3 regions of the Acidovorax sp. ST3 genome follow, and region 2 is predicted to be linked to each of the others. Evidence: predicted binding sites of a transcription regulator. Region 2 holds the regulator's gene; each other region holds the start of a gene.

Region 1 (5,471 bases), on a different contig from region 2:
TTCATGGCGCTCATCCGGGACACGCTGCAGTCTGGCCAAACCCACAGCGTGGAATACGAAATGCAGACACTGTCAGGGCTGCGCCAGTTTGAGGGGCGCACCCAGCCCCTGGGCGTGCAGGTGGGCGGCCAGGCGGCTGTGGTGTTTCTGGCCCGCGACATCACGAAGCGCAAGCAGGCTGAAAGTGCGCTGCGCGAGTCCGAGCTGCGCTTTCGCTCGCTGCTGCGCAATATTCCGTCCATCTCGGTGCAAGGCTACCTGCAGGACGGCACCACCAGCTACTGGAACCAGGCGTCCGAGCAGCTGTACGGCTACACCGCCGAAGAAGCGCTGGGCGGCAACCTGCTAGACCTCATCATCCCGCCGCCCATGCGCGACGGCGTGCGGGCACACATGCAGCACATGTTCGCCACCGGCGAGGTGATCCCGGCGGGCGAGCTGCAACTGCAGCGCAAGGACGGCACGCCGGTGCATGTGTTCTCCAGCCATGCCTACATCCAGGTGCCGGGGCACCCGCCCGAGATGTTCTGCATCGACATCGACATCTCGGGCCGCAAGGCCGCCGAGGACGAGGCACGCTACCTGGCGTTCTACGACGCACTCACGCAACTGCCCAACCGCCGCCTGCTGGTGGACCGGCTGCAGCAGGTGCTGGTCAACGGCGCGCGCTCGGGCCTCACCACGGCCGTGCTGTTTGTGGACCTGGACAACTTCAAGACCCTGAACGACACCCGGGGCCACGAGGTGGGCGACCTGCTGCTCAAGGACGTTGCCCAGCGCCTGCGCAGCTGCGTGCGCGAGCAGGACACTGTGGCCCGCCTCGGAGGTGACGAGTTTGTGGTGGTGCTGCAGAACCTGAGCAGCGACGCCCCCGAGGCCGCCGCACAGGCGCGCACGCTTGGCGAGTTGGTCCTGGCGCAATTGCGCCAGCCGTACGAGCTGGCGGGACACGAACACCACTTCACGGCCAGCATTGGCGTGACGCTGCTCACCCACCAGCGCGACTCGGTGGACGAGGTGCTCAAGCAGGCCGACATGGCCATGTACCGCGCCAAGGACGCCGGGCGCAACACGCTGCGCTTTTTTGACCCCGACATGCAGCAGGCCGTGAACCGCCGCGCCTTGCTGGAGACCGAACTGCACAACGGCCTGCGGCGCTCCCAGTTCCTGCTGCTGTACCAGCCGCAGGTGGACAGCCAGGGGCGGGTGACCGGCGCGGAGGCCCTGGTGCGCTGGCAGCACCCGGTGCAGGGCATGGTGCCGCCGTCGGAGTTCATCCCGCTGGCCGAGGAGTCGGGCCTGATCCTGCCGCTGGGCCAATGGGTCATGGAAACCGCCCTGCGCCAGCAGGCCCGCTGGCAGCAAGACCCGCTGTTTGCGCACCTGAGCCTGGCCATCAACGTGAGCGCACGCCAGTTCCTGCAGGACGACTTTGTGGCCCAAGTGCTGGCCCTGGTGCAGCAGACCGGCGCCAACCCGGCACAGATCAAGCTGGAGCTGACCGAAAGCCTGCTGCTGGACAACGTGGACAGCGTGATCGCCACCATGCGCGCCCTGAAGGCCCACGGCCTGGGGTTTTCGCTGGACGACTTCGGCACGGGTTACTCGTCGCTCAGCTACCTCAAGCGCCTGCCGCTCGACCAGATCAAGATCGACCAGGGCTTTGTGCGCGACGTGCTGCTGGACGCCAGCGACGCTGCCATCGCCCGCTCCATCATCGGGCTGGCCGGCAGCTTGGGCCTGTCCGTGATTGCTGAAGGGGTGGAGACCACAGCCCACCACCAGTTTTTGCTGGCGCACGGCTGCCAGGCCTTTCAGGGTTACCTGTTTGGCCGCCCGCTCACGCTGGAAGACTTTGAAAACCGGGTGCGGCAGGGCGTGTAGAGGGGACAGAGGCACTCCATAACAGCTGGGACCGACCGTTCGAGGGCGATACGTTGACAGTTATTCACTATGTTTTTGATAGCTTCTCAGGCATGTTGCACTGGCGCTTGATACTGATTTGACTCTGAAGATGTCAAACGGTATCAATGAGCAACCCGACGGGAACTCCGGGCTTAGCACTCAATCAGAGAGAGTGCTAATATGATGGCTTAGAGGAAAGGATTCCCGGAATGAACATTCAATCTGGAACCGCGACGATGTCTCTGGCACCCGCCAATACCTGGGCGCTGGTGCCCCCCTTGGGCAACCTGGACGCCTATATTTCGGCTGTCAACCGCCTACCCCTGCTCACGCACGAAGAAGAGCAGACCTACGCACGCCAACTCAAGGACAACAACGATCTGGATGCCGCCGGCCGGCTGGTGATGTCGCACCTGCGTCTGGTGGTCTCGATTGCACGCCAGTATCTGGGGTACGGCCTGCCCCATGGCGACCTGATCCAGGAAGGCAATGTGGGCCTGATGAAGGCCGTCAAGCGCTTTGACCCCGACCAGGGTGTGCGCCTGGTGAGCTACGCCATGCACTGGATCAAGGCCGAGATCCACGAATACATCCTAAAGAACTGGCGCATGGTCAAGGTGGCCACCACCAAGGCGCAGCGCAAGCTGTTCTTCAATCTGCGCTCCATGAAGCAGGGTTTCAAGGCCGACGCCTCGGCCGCCGATGTTGCCACGCACCGTGACACCCTGTCAGACCATGAGATCGACGCCGTGGCTGCACAGCTCAACGTGAAGCGCGAAGAAGTCATCGAGATGGAAACCCGCATGGCGGGTGGTGATGTGCTGCTAGACCCGGCACCGACCGATGACGGCGAGCAGGCGTTTGGCCCCATTGCCTATCTGGCCGACGCATCGCACGAACCCACGGCGATGATCGAGTCGCGCCAGCGCGACGCCCTGGCCACCGACGGCATTGCCAACGCCCTGGCCAGCCTGGACGACCGCAGCCGCCGCATCGTGGAAGAGCGCTGGCTCAAGGTCAACGACGACGGCTCCGGCGGCATGACGCTGCATGACCTGGCCGCCGTGTACGGCGTGAGCGCCGAGCGCATTCGCCAGATCGAAGTGGCCGCCATGAAGAAGATGAAAAAGGCCCTGGCCGAATACGCCTGACCGGGCCGGGCAGCGGGGTTAATATCCCCGGCTGCAGAAGTTGCCTCGCGGGGCCCCAGTTCTGGGGCCCCGCATCGTTTGGGCCCCCGAATATTCTTCAAGGAGATTGCACCCCATGCCCTCACGTCCCGCCTTTACCGGCCGTGTTTCCCGCCGTGCTTCGCTGTTGATCGCCCTGGCTGCCGCATCCCCATGGGCGCTGGCGCAGAACTCCGGCAAGGCTACGGCGCCCGCGCCACTGGCTTGGCCCACCAAGCCGCTGAAGATCATTGTGGGCTTTCCGGCCGGTTCGTCACCTGACCTGACGGCGCGCACGTTCTCGGAGCCCCTGTCCAAGGCCCTGGGCCAGCCTGTGATCGTGGACAACAAGGTGGGTGCAGGCGGCAACATTGGCGCCGACGCAGTGGCCAAGGCCCGTGACGACCACACCATCGGGCTGATGATCAACGGCAACATGACGATTGCCAAGCTGCTGAACCCAGCCGTTCCGTATGACCCGATCAAGGACCTGGCACCGCTGAGCCTGATCGGCACCTCGCCGCTGATCCTCACGGCCCCCGTCAATCAGCCTGGCGTGGCTGCCAACGGCACTGCGCGGGACTTCTTCGTGGCCGCACGCAACGGGGGCGACAAGTGGAGCTATGGCACGCCCGGCGTGGGCACGGTGGGCCACATCGGCACCGAGCTGCTCAAGGCACGCAGCAACATCAACCCCGTGCATGTGCCCTACCCCGGCTATCCGCAGGTGGCCAACGCGATGCTGGGCGGCCAGCTGCAGATGGCGCTGCTACCCCCGGCGCTGGCGCAGGCCCAGGTGCGTGCAGGCAAGCTGCGCGCGATCGGCGTGACCTCGTCCGGACGCAGCCCGCTGGCCCCCGATGTGCCGAGCCTGGCCGAGGCTGGCATCAGCAACTTCAACCTGGAGATCTGGAACGCCTTCGCAGCGCCCTCCACCATGCCCAAACCGATCCAGGCCAAGCTGGCCGCGCTGCTCAGCGAGATCGCCCGCAGCGAGGATGTGCGCAGCAAGCTGTTCCAGCAAGGGTGGCAGACGGTGGGCTCGTCGCCCGAAGGCCTGGCCAACCGCATCAAAGCCGACACCAATCTGCTGGGCGGCGTGATTGCGATGCGCGGTATCAAGGCCGAATAAGGCCCTAGGGCGTCAGCTCATGCGGGGCCGCACAGCGGCCCGCGACACGGCGGCCTGGCACAGGCCCCGGGTCACTCAGAGGCTGGGGCTTAGCCCCCGGCCTCCGCCAGCAACACCTTCACATCGGCCGCCAGGGCCTGCGCGCCGCTGCCGTAGCGGTTGTAGACCCGCAGGCGGCCTGCGGGGTCGTACACATAGCTGCCCGCCGAGTGGTCCATGGTGTAGCTGGTGGGCGTCTTGCCATCGACCTTTTTGTAGTAAATCTTAAAGTCCTTGGCGACGGCAGCCAGTTGCTCGGGCGTGCCATAGAGCGCCAGGAAGCTCGGATCGAAATTGGCCATGTAGGCCTTGAGCACCTCGGGCGTGTCGCGCTCCGGGTCTACGGTCACAAAAATACCCTGCAGGCGGTCACCGTCCTTGCCCAGCATCTGTTTGACCTCGGCCAGTTCCTGCATCGACGTGGGGCACACGTCGGGGCACTGGGTGTAGCCAAAGAACACCACCACCACCTTGCCGGCAAAGTCCTTGATGTGGCGGGGTTGGCCGTTGTGGTCGGTCAGAGGAATGTCACGGGCGTATTCAGCGCCGGTGACGTCCACACCCCTGAACTCGGCCTTTTTCTCGGAACATGCGCCCAGGAGGCCTGTAGCGCAGACGGATAGTGCGCCAGCAGCTATTAAATGAAGAGCATTTCGTTTCTGCATGGAGGTCATCACAGCACGTAGTGGTCCACCAGCAGTGCCGCAAACAGCACGCTCAGGTGGATGAGGGAAAAGCGGAAGGTCTTGCGGGCCAGAGCGTCCGAATAGTTGCGCCACAGCGCGAACGCATACCCGCAGAAACCGAGGCTGAGCAGCACAGCGGCAGCCAGATAGATCCAGGAACTCATGCCATAGATGAACGGCATCATGCACCCGGCCAGAAGGATCAGCGTGTATAGAAACACCTGCAAACGCGTGAACTCATTGCCATGCGTGACGGGCAGCATGGGCAAGCCAGACTTGCGGTAGTCCTCCACCCGGTACAGGGCAAGCGCCCAAAAGTGCGGCGGTGTCCACAAAAAAATGATGAGGAAAAGGATGAGCGCCTCGGGCCCCACATCGTTGGTCATGGCTGCCCAGCCCAACACTGGTGGCATGGCCCCGGAGGCGCCGCCGATCACGATGTTCTGGGGCGTGAGGGGCTTGAGGATCACGGTGTAGACCACCGCGTAACCCACAAAGGTGGCGAAGGTGAGCCACATGGTCAGCGGGTTGATCCAGACG
Region 2 (5,471 bases):
TCCGTTTTTTTCGCTTCGGTGGTTCTTTGGATAGTTGTCGGAGCAGTCTGGCTCCTTCCCCAAAAGCTGAAGCTGATGAAGCGGCTCGGACACCTGAATGCATATCAAATCATTCAGCTTGGCAAAGAGGGTGATGCCGAAGTGCAGAGCCTACGTAGGAAGGGCTGGTGGTGGATTGCTATTGGAATGACTGCACTCCTGCCCCAGCTCATCGTTCTGAACATCATCAAGGCAACGAGCAACTAAGGGGCAAAATTTTTTGTCTCGGCTACGCTCTTGACTTCCGCTTTGGGCCCTGAGCAGTCGGAGGGCTCCATTCCCCAAAGCGGCCATTGATTAAAAAACGGCTTGAGCGCAGCGCGAAACGTGCCGCTAAAGAGGTCGGCCCTTGAGTGCTGCCAAGCTATGTTCTGTTCGGCCGACGATTGCCAAGCTTCGCGGAATTTTTATGCCTCGATATTTAGGTAACCATCCGCCTCCAACCATAGGCAGCAGGCCACTTCCAGGATGAGTCAGTGTCCAGAACAATCCGCACACTCTTCCTCATCCCGCAGTCATCGCGGATTACATCACTTGCGCGACCATTGATGAATAGACCTAAATTCCCGCTGTTTGGCCCTTTGGCCGACTCTCGAAAGCGTCAGAGCGCGCTCGAAGATCAACTGCGGCAGTTCGACGCCAAGACGAATCCAGAGGAGCACGCCCGCATCACGGGGCTCATCCAACTGGAAGAAGATATCCGTGCATCGTTCTCAGACTTCCTGAAGGAGCAAACAGCGCAACGGCGGTCGGTGAGTGCGAAGGGGCTTCTGCAAGTGGTCGCGCTCTCTATCCTGGTCTTCATCGCGCTCGGCTTGAAGAGGCACTTTTTTGGTTAAACCACCTAACAGGTTGTTTGGCATGACCACTCAACAGCAATGCGTCGCGAGGCGCATGGGCGCGCCTACCTGGTGCGGCGCACTGCTGTTGCGTGCGGGTCAACTTCAACGTGGAGTGTCCGCTTTCATCCACCGCCGTCGGCTGCTCCTGGCCGACAGTTGCCTCACCAGCTCGGGCAACTCGAACGGTACTTGCGCAACGGGAAGGTAGGGCAAGACCGCTTGGCTTTTCTACCCAAAAGTCCCCCACAAAGCCCCCCACAACTGGCTTGTGGAAAAACAGCTTATCAGCTCCAGTCAAAGGAAAAAGCCCTGCAAATCATAGACTTGCAGGGCTTACCTGTTGGTGCGGCTGGCAGGAATCGAACCCACGACCCCTTGGTTCGTAGCCAAGTACTCTATCCAGCTGAGCTACAGCCGCTAAGCTTTGAATTATAGCATGATTTCTTGGATACCCTTGAAATTTGCTTTTTTCTGATTGCTTTCCTGAGTCAGGCCCTGCAAACAGACAGTCAATTCAACTCAAGCCGAGATTGTAATGCACGATGAAGGCTCCAAAAACAAACTGCGCGATTTGAATCACAAAACACGTCATTTGTTGTTGGGCCCACCCTGCAATCGAGGGTGGTAGGGCGTGTTGGACTTGAACCAACGACCAAAGGATTATGAGTCCTCTGCTCTAACCAACTGAGCTAACGCCCCCAGCCATGCTCCAGCGCTATACAACGGGGCAAGCACCGTATTGTAGGGGCTTACTTGCGATGGCTGAGAGCGTTGGACACCAGCTTGGAGGTGATGTCCACGATCTGGATCATGCGGTCGTATGGCATGCGGGTAGGACCAATCACACCCAAAGTCCCCACCACCTTGCCATCTACCTCATAAGGGGAGCTGACGATCGAGAGCTCTTCAAAAGGTACGACCTGGCTCTCGCCGCCGATGTAAATGCGTACCCCTTCCGCTTGGCTTGAAATATCCAAAAGGCGAAGGATCTGCGTCTTCTGCTCAAACAAATCGAATGCCCTGCGCAGGTTGCCCATGTCGCTGGAGAAATCACTGACGGAGAGCAGGTTGCGCTCGCCAGATATCACCACCTCGTCCTGCGCCTCCGACCCTACGTTGACTGCCGCCTGCATGAGCGATGCGATCTCTCCGCGCAACACATCGACCTCGGACTTCAAACGCTCTCGCACCTGCTCCATCGCGAGTCCGGCATAGTGGGCATTCAAAAAGTTGGAGGCTTCGACCAGTTGCGACTGGGAGTGATCCACCTCGGTAAAGATCACACGATTCTGTACGTCACCTTCCGGCGACACGATGATGACGAGAAAGCGCTTTTCAGAGAGTCGCAGGAACTCTATGTGGCGAAATACGGAAGTACGCCGAGGTGCCATTACCACACCGACGAACTGGGAAAGGTTGGACAGCAGCTGTGCGGCGTTGGCGATGACCTTTTGGGGTTGCTCCGGAGCCAACTGCGCCGGCATGACCGACTCCCGCTGCACCGTCAGCATCGTGTCCACAAACAAACGGTATCCACGCGCGGTGGGAATGCGGCCTGCGGAGGTATGTGGACTCGCAATCAGGCCCAGTTCTTCCAAGTCCGCCATGACGTTTCTAATCGTGGCTGGAGACAAATCCAGGCCAGACGCACGAGAAAGCGTCCGCGATCCCACGGGCTGCCCATCAGCGATGTAACGCTCGACCAGGGCTTTGAGCAACAACTTGGCACGGTCATCGAGCATGGAATGATTTTACTTTTGTAATCGTATTTTGGCCCAACGGCCTTGGCCCCAGCCTCCGAGGCGGTGGGGGTGGTCACGCAAGCTGCTGAGCGGCTCGCCAAGCATATCCGCCAGATTGGGCTGGTCGCACCAGCAGGAAGGGCAACGCCCGGCGGCCTGGGCCACATCTTCATCAGGCAAGGCACGCATTCAGCGCCGCATTTTGGCTTCTGGTTGACGGACAGGTTACACCCACCGTCTACTCAGGCCCGCCAGCGCCCCACGCCGTGGGGCAGAATTCGGCCACTACCGGCCGCTGGCTGATGCCGTTCAACTCGACCAGAAGAAGCCGCTATGACCAAGTATCAAGTCGCAATAATTCTGCTCATATTTGTCGTTGTGCAGCTAGTCATGGCGGTAAAGATCGCCAGGCTAAGCAAGCGAAAGTCTTCAGAAAAATCTGCGCAACTCGATGTAGAAATTGACCGTCTGAATGCAATTAGCAAGCGTATTCAGGTGGCGGCTTTCAGCGCACTTCTTGTTTGGCTGGGAATTCAATACTTCGCATAGCGGCCACAAACGGACATCTGTAAGACCAAATGACAGAAAAATTTGGAAGTGCAATCTATCTAGTGCTTGCGCTGCATGCATACATGCTGTTTGTTGCGCTGTACTGTGGCTGGATAGGGTGGCGCGTCCGATTTCTAGGGGACTTAAAGTTGGTTCGCGACGCCAGTCACGCTCCACTCCCGCACGGGGCAGCTATTGCTAAGCGGTACGGAACCTCTTACATGGTTGTTGCGACCATGCTTGCCTTGCTCGCGGCCGGGACTCCCCTCGGTCTGCCGTTTGCGGTGTGGCTTGTGCTGAGCATCGTTGTAGTGATCGCTCAGCGGCTCTACCGCAGTGAGCTCGAAAGCCAAGCAAAAGGGCATAAATCGCCCTAGCACTGAGAGACAGCTCAGGGCCCAAAGCGGAAAGTCAACGCCTTGGTTACAGAGCAAAAATACGTCCGGCGATTGCCGCAAAGAACGCCGCAAGGTTAACGGTAAGTAAGGCTAATAGCGTCCGCCGGAATCTGAACCCTGACAACGCGCACACGAGCAGTGTTGCACTAACGGAGAGGAGAAACGCACCACCGGTGTACGCGGCTACTCCGTGCAGAACGTTAACCTGTAAAGGGGCACTACGCGATCCTCCCTCGGCAAGTTCTCCGGTTTGCAAGGCGATGACTCCTGCACTACCCGACATAGTGGCGAGCATAAGAAGGATCGCTTTCCCGCCTATCCGCTCAAATGCCGACGATGGCCTCTCAGGTTGTGACAGCCCGTCTGTGCCTTGGCTCATGTCGTTTCCACCTCCAAGATCAATGTCCGCTACTGGCCGACAACGGCTATGCTCGCGCAGGTCGTCTGGTATCACCATGACCGCGCCCGCTGTCGTTGTATGAGTTATGTACTGCGAGAAATGCCAAGAACCTAAAGCCCATGTCAACTTCAAGAAAATTGCTCATTGCTTTTCGAATCGGAATTGCATCCGTACTCATGTTTGCCACGCTGATCGCTTTTGGACAAAGCGAAGAGAGTGCACTAAAGATGGTCAAAGCTCTGCGACTCGGTGAAAACCTCACGGGCATGACCTACAAGATCGCCAAAGCCACAACGACCTACAAAGGTGTAGAGGCTGAGCTAGGGCCGCAAAAGGCAGATGCGCTTCTACGAACGGAAATTGCTGTTTCTGTTCCTAAGCATCAAGAACAATGGAATAGAAATCTTGCTCACGCGTGGGCACCACTCATGACTTCGGCGGAGTTTGATTCTGTAGCCTCAGATAAGCAGAACTCGCCCTTTGCTCCGAAGTTCGTGTCCCTGCAAGAGCAGGCAGGAAACATGATGAAGGTTCATTCGGAGCCTCTATTAAAAACAGTATTGACTGATGTGCTGCGAGGCGTCTTTGAAAAGTCAAAGTCGAAAAGGTAATTCGCAATCTTGAACAAACCGCCTGAACAAGGTGTCTTTGAAACTGGCAGCAGCCCACAACGTCTGACCCACCGCTAAAGCGAACCAAAATTCAGTGGCCCGCCAAATCGGTTCATTGAGCGTCCGCTTTCAAGATTCACCACCGGCAGCTTCTGGCCGAATTCTGCCGCACACACTCAGCGGCCATCTTTTACTTTTGTAATCGTATTTTGGCCCAACGGCCTTGGCCCCAGCCTCCGAGGCGGTGGGGGTGGTCACGCAAGCTGCTGAGCGGCTCGCCAAGCATATCCGCCAGATTGGGCTGGTCGCACCAGCAGGAAGGGCAACGCCCGACGGCCTGGGCCACATCTTCATCAGGCAAGGCACGCATTCAGCGCCGCATTTTGGCTTCTGGTTGACGGACAGGTTACACCCACCGTCTACTCAGGCCCGCCAGCGCCCCACGCCGTGGGGCAGAATTCGGCCAGAAGCGGACATTCAGTGCTGCGCCCTATTCACCTTCACTAGACACACCATGGAAACACCCAACGAACGCAAAGAACGAATGTGGCAAGAATTCCAGAAAAAGTCCGGGCTTGGAAAACCAAGCAATGATTTCAGGGCAATGCTCGGTGTGATTGCTGTCATTCTCGGCGCTCTAGTCGTGGCAGCTATCTTTCGGTAGTCTGGCTCATATCGGCCAAAGGCGGACATTTCGATGAGCGATTTCACTGTCGTGAAAGAAGGAACGTGGCTGTACGACGGCACTGTGCCAACAGGCGTCCGTATTGTTAGCTGCTCGATTCGCTACGGATCGGGCGACTGGAAAGACCCACAGGAGATCCAAGAGGATCAAAAGGTTCCGGGATTCGACGTCCAATGGGCTTCACCTACAACGCCGCGTGATTTTT
Region 3 (5,471 bases), 180 kb from region 2:
GGGCCGGGCCTGCGGCGCGCCCGCTCACACGATATGCGCGCGCAACCTGTTGAATTCAAAGGCTTTTCATGCGGGACGCGTCATGGCAGGCCGGTCTTGCGGGTGATGGCACGTCGTTTGCGGTAAAGCATTGCCGCCCGCTGCGTTGCGGGCGGTGGCCGTCACCCCGTCGAGCCCTCTCTCGGTCTCGGCGCCACGGCCAGTCCTACCTCTCTCTCAGAAAGCACCCCATGGCCCTCCACCCCGCTACTCCCAATGGCTCCCTTCCAGGCACCGACAGCGATCCCTCCGCAGAGCGTCGGCAGCTGGTGCTGCTGACGGCGGCCACGGGCTGCGTGGCGGCAGCAGGGGTTGCCGTGCCCCTGGTGTCCAGCCTGGCCCCCAGCGAACGCGCACGGGCCATGGGCGCCGGTGTGGAGGTGGATATCAGCGACCTGGCGCCCGGTGGCGTGAAGACGGTGGAATGGCGCGGCAAGCCCGTGTGGGTCATGCGACGTACACCCGAAATGCTGGCCGCCCTGCCCCAGCAAGACGCCGCGCTGGCCGACCCGGCCTCGCGCAAGGACCAGCAACCCGAGTACGCCCGCAACCCGCAACGCTCCATCCGCCCGGAGGTGTTTGTCTCGGTGGGTATCTGCACGCACCTGGGCTGCTCCCCCACCGCCGTGCCCGCAGGCACCAGCAACCCCAGCGTGGGAGACCAATGGCAGGGTGGTTTCTTTTGCCCCTGCCACGGCTCCACCTTCGACCTGGCAGGCCGCGTCTTCAAGAACAAGCCCGCGCCCACCAACCTGGAGGTGCCGCCGCACCGCTACGTGTCTGACACCCGGTTGCTCATCGGGGACGACGCAGCCTGATCGATGGCAGCCGCCTGGGGCGGCGCATTGCCGGTGCCACTTCGCGTCAGACCTGCTTCTGCTGCCACAGCACATCCAGCACATGCTGGGTGGCGCGCTCTACCGGGCCCGCGCGGTGGGCAATGCCCAGGGGGCGCCACAGCCGGGGCTGCACCGGCAGCATGCGGATGCGCGGGTCCAGCGGCGTGGCGGTAGAGGCCTCGTGCGGCAGCAGCGTGGCTCCGTAGCCCGCAGCCACTAGGCTCTTGATGGCATCGTTGTAGTTGAGCTGGATGCGCGCCTTGGGCTGCTCGCCCGCCAGGGCCAGCCATTCGCTCGTCAGGCGTGACAGGCTGGTGCCATCGTCATTCAGGATCAACGGCTGCCCCGCCAGCCACTGGGGCGTGACCCTGCGGGGTGCCGCCCAGGCCGAGGGGACAAACGCCATCACCGGGTCGCGCCGCCAGGGCATCATCGTCACCCCGCGCACCGACGCCATGGGCAAGGCCACCAGGCCCACGTCCAGCGTGCCCAGCGCCAACCGCGACACGGTCTCCTGTGACGTGAGCACCACCACCTGCACATCGATGCCGGGGTGGTGCTGGCCCAGCACCTCCAGCGCCTGGGGCAGCAGGTGCGCGATGGCGCCGGTGGACGCGCCCAGCCGCACCCGCCCCTCCAGCCCCTGCACTTGGCGCCGTACCAGGTCCATGGCCTCGTCGGCATCGGCCAGCAGGCGCCGGGCTCGCTCTACCAGCACCTCTCCCGCGCCGGACGGCCGCACCTCGCCCCGCTTGCGCACCAGCAACGGCGCACCAATCAACGCCTCCAGGTCCGCAATGTGCAGGCTGACCGTGGGCGGCGCCAGGTGCAGCGTGCGGGCCGCTTCGGCAAAAGACCCGAGGTCAGCGATGGTGACCAGGGTGCGCAGCCGGTCGAGATTGAGTTCGCGCATGACGTTCAGCAGAACTGATCTTGAAGTTTGTGAAATTCAACTTTCCAAAGTTTAGACCGGCGCCGAAGATTCCACATCCCCCCATGCCAGGAATCCGCACCATGACCACCCAGCCCCTTGTTTTCATTGACGGCGACCAAGGCACCACCGGCCTGCAAATCCACCAGCGCCTGCACGGCCGCACCGACCTGCAGCTGCTGACACTGCCCGAGGCCGACCGCAAGAACCCCACCCGCCGCGCCGAAGCCATCAACAGCTGCGACATCGCCATCCTGTGCCTGCCCGACGCCGCCGCCCGCGAAGCAGTCGCCGCCATCCACAACCCCGCTGTGCGCGTGATCGACGCCAGCTCGGCCCACCGCACGGACGCGCAATGGGTCTATGGCTTTCCGGAAATGGATGCGGCGCAGGCCGCGCGCATCGCCAGCGCGCAACGCGTCAGCAACCCCGGCTGTTACCCCACAGGCGCTATCGCCCTGCTGCGGCCCCTGGTGCAGGCCGGCTTGCTGCCTCCCGACCATGCGCTCAACATCCATGCGGTGTCGGGCTACTCCGGCGGAGGGCGTGCCCGCGTGCAAGCCCACGAAGGCCCCGAGGCAGGCCATGCGCCCGCCTTCCAGGTCTATGGGCTGCCGCTGGAGCACAAACACACGCCCGAGATCGCGCAGCACGCCGGGCTGTCGCAGCGCCCGTTTTTTCTCCCCTCGTACGGCGCCTTCCGCCAGGGCATCGTGCTGACCATCGGGCTGCATCTGCGGCAGCTCGCGCCCGGTACGCAAGGCGAACACCTGCACGCCTGCCTGCAGCAGCACTATGCCGACGCCCCCTTTGTCGAGGTGATGCCCCCCGCCGCCACCGAAGCGGCCGAGCACCTGGACCCACAGGCCCTGAACGGCACCAACCAGCTGCGGCTGGGGGTGTTCAGCAACGCCCGCCACGGCCAGGTGCTGCTGACCGCCGTGTTTGACAACCTGGGCAAGGGCGCCTCGGGGGCGGCGGTGCAGAACCTGGATCTGATGCTGGGCGGCACGACCTGACGGGCGCGGGCAGAACCGGAGAGGAGAAGCCTTCTTCCCCATGTTCTGGGGGGGTGTCTTGAAATGGCCACAAATGCCCGTATCATTAGCACTCACCGCAGACGAGTGCTAACACCGCGCTCCCTGCTGGCAGTTTGGTGGCCCCGGATGGCCGGGGCTGATTGAATCCATCAGCTTTTTTTACTGAAAACAGGAGCAATGCAATGAACCTTCGCCCTCTGCACGATCGCGTGATCGTCAAGCGTATTGAAAGCGAAACCACGACGGCCTCCGGCATCGTGATCCCTGACAACGCCGCCGAAAAGCCCGATCAAGGTGAAGTGTTGGCCGTGGGCCCTGGCAAGAAGAACGACAAGGGTGAAGTGATCGCCCTGAACGTGAAGGTCGGCGACCGCGTTCTGTTCGGCAAGTACTCGGGCCAGACCGTCAAGGTCAACGGCGACGAGCTGCTGGTCATGAAGGAAGACGATCTGTTTGCCGTGGTCGAGAAGTAATTTCTCACCCCTGCGTTACTCATCTTTTCATAGCTGCTTGCGCTGATTAATCATGCGCTAGCAGCCAATTTGAACCCAATTTTCAGGAGCTCCAAAATGGCAGCAAAAGACGTAGTTTTCGGCGGCGAAGCCCGCGCACGCATGGTTGAAGGCGTGAACATCCTGGCCAACGCGGTCAAGGTCACGCTGGGCCCCAAGGGCCGTAACGTGGTGCTGGAGCGCTCGTTCGGCGCCCCTACCGTGACCAAGGACGGTGTGTCCGTGGCCAAGGAAATCGAACTGAAGGACAAGCTGCAGAACATGGGCGCCCAGCTCGTGAAGGAAGTGGCTTCCAAGACCAGCGACAACGCTGGTGACGGCACCACCACCGCTACCGTGCTGGCCCAAGCCATCGTGCGCGAAGGCTCCAAGTACGTGGCCGCTGGCCTGAACCCCATGGACCTGAAGCGCGGTATCGACAAGGCCGTGCTGGCCCTGACCGAAGAGCTGAAGAAGGCTTCCAAGCCCACCACCACCTCCAAGGAAATCGCCCAAGTGGGCTCGATCTCGGCCAACTCCGACGAGTCCATCGGCAAGATCATTGCTGACGCCATGGACAAGGTCGGCAAGGAAGGCGTGATCACCGTGGAAGACGGCAAGTCGCTGCAAAACGAGCTGGATGTCGTGGAAGGCATGCAGTTTGACCGCGGCTACCTGTCGCCCTACTTCATCAACAACCCAGAAAAGCAAGCCGCTCTGCTGGACAACCCCTTCGTGCTGCTGTTCGACAAGAAGATCAGCAACATCCGCGACCTGCTGCCCACGCTGGAGCAAGTTGCCAAGGCTGGCCGTCCCCTGCTGATCATTGCTGAAGAAGTCGAAGGCGAAGCCCTGGCTACGCTGGTGGTCAACACCATCCGCGGCATCCTGAAGGTTGTGGCTGTGAAGGCTCCTGGCTTCGGCGACCGTCGCAAGGCCATGCTGGAAGACATCGCCATTCTGACGGGCGGCAAGGTCATCGCTGAAGAAGTGGGCCTGTCCCTGGAGAAGGTCACGCTGGCCGACCTGGGCCAAGCCAAACGCATCGAAGTGGGCAAGGAAAACACCATCATCATCGACGGTGCTGGTGCCGCTGCCGACATCGAAGCCCGCGTGAAGCAAATCCGCATCCAGATCGAAGAAGCGACCAGCGACTACGACCGTGAAAAGCTGCAAGAGCGCGTGGCCAAGCTGGCCGGCGGCGTGGCAGTGATCAAGGTCGGCGCTGCGACCGAAGTCGAAATGAAGGAAAAGAAGGCCCGCGTGGAAGACGCCCTGCACGCTACCCGCGCTGCGGTGGAAGAAGGCATCGTGGCCGGTGGTGGCGTGGCCCTGCTGCGCGCACGCCAAGCGGCTGGCGAGATCAAGGGCGACAACCCCGACCAGGACGCTGGCGTGAAGCTGATCCTGAAGGCCATCGAAGCCCCTCTGCGCGAGATCGTTTACAACGCTGGTGGCGAGCCATCGGTGGTGGTGAACGCTGTGCTGAACGGCAAGGGCAACTACGGCTTCAACGCTGCCAACGACACCTACGGCGACATGATCGAAATGGGTATCCTGGACCCCACCAAGGTGACCCGTACAGCCCTGCAGAACGCCGCTTCCGTGGCATCGCTGCTGCTGACGACCGAAGCCATGGTGGCTGAGGCTCCAAAGGACGACGCACCTGCTGCTGGCATGCCCGACATGGGCGGCATGGGTGGCATGGGCGGCATGGGTATGTAATTGCCCGGCCCCTGCGCAGCAGCCCGGTGCTCGCTGCGCAGTCCACAACACAAAAGCCCGCAGGCCTTACGGTCTGCGGGCTTTTTTCATGGGCGCCAACGCGGGGCGTCAGCTTGCGGCGGCTTTACTCCCCGCTGGGCTGCACCCACCAGTAAATCAGCACCAGGGTACCAATACCGGTGAGCGACAGCAGCTGCCACCAGCCGGAGCGCCCAATGTCATGCAAGCGGCGTGCGCCCACCGCCAGCGCGGGCAGCAGCAGGGCCAAGGCGGCAATGCCGTAGAGCACCTGGCTGATCATGGTGGCAATCACCAGCACGCCGAGCTGGAACAGCGCGAACCACCAGAACTCGGAGCGTGGCGCACGGCCCGAAAACCCGGCGTACTGCGCGAAGCAGCTTTTGAC

The links. The regulator HrcA, encoded in region 2, represses chaperone genes, less so after heat shock. The targets are predictions, from matches to a motif close to TTAGCACTCNNNNNNNNNGAGTGCTAA.
Region 1: rpoH (RNA polymerase sigma factor RpoH) is a predicted target of HrcA. The motif match lies at 2,058-2,084, and genes of this name have one in related genera.
Region 3: DNK89_RS09110 (co-chaperone GroES) is a predicted target of HrcA. The motif match lies at 2,914-2,940, and genes of this name have one in related genera.

Annotation. Positions count from the first base shown of each region.
Region 1 covers NZ_QKVP01000003.1:397,137-402,607, forward strand. Annotated here, with positions in the region: gene DNK89_RS11060 (EAL domain-containing protein) at 1-1,884, shown strand, start outside; gene rpoH (RNA polymerase sigma factor RpoH) at 2,115-3,056, shown strand; gene DNK89_RS11070 (tripartite tricarboxylate transporter substrate binding protein) at 3,172-4,206, shown strand; gene DNK89_RS11075 (SCO family protein) at 4,296-4,910, opposite strand; gene cyoE (heme o synthase) at 4,919-5,471, opposite strand, start outside.
Region 2 covers NZ_QKVP01000002.1:736,242-741,712, forward strand. Annotated here, with positions in the region: gene DNK89_RS08225 (hypothetical protein) at 1-246, shown strand, start outside; gene DNK89_RS08230 (hypothetical protein) at 516-878, shown strand; tRNA gene DNK89_RS08235 (tRNA-Arg) at 1,223-1,299, opposite strand; tRNA gene DNK89_RS08240 (tRNA-Ile) at 1,504-1,580, opposite strand; gene hrcA (heat-inducible transcriptional repressor HrcA) at 1,631-2,623, opposite strand; gene DNK89_RS08250 (hypothetical protein) at 2,957-3,172, shown strand; gene DNK89_RS24220 (hypothetical protein) at 4,147-4,581, shown strand; gene DNK89_RS24390 (hypothetical protein) at 5,096-5,245, shown strand; gene DNK89_RS24225 (hypothetical protein) at 5,279-5,471, shown strand, end outside.
Region 3 covers NZ_QKVP01000002.1:913,019-918,489, forward strand. Annotated here, with positions in the region: gene petA (ubiquinol-cytochrome c reductase iron-sulfur subunit) at 231-857, shown strand; gene DNK89_RS09100 (LysR family transcriptional regulator) at 904-1,791, opposite strand; gene argC (N-acetyl-gamma-glutamyl-phosphate reductase) at 1,893-2,828, shown strand; gene DNK89_RS09110 (co-chaperone GroES) at 3,032-3,322, shown strand; gene groL (chaperonin GroEL) at 3,419-5,065, shown strand; gene DNK89_RS09120 (DUF805 domain-containing protein) at 5,190-5,471, opposite strand, start outside.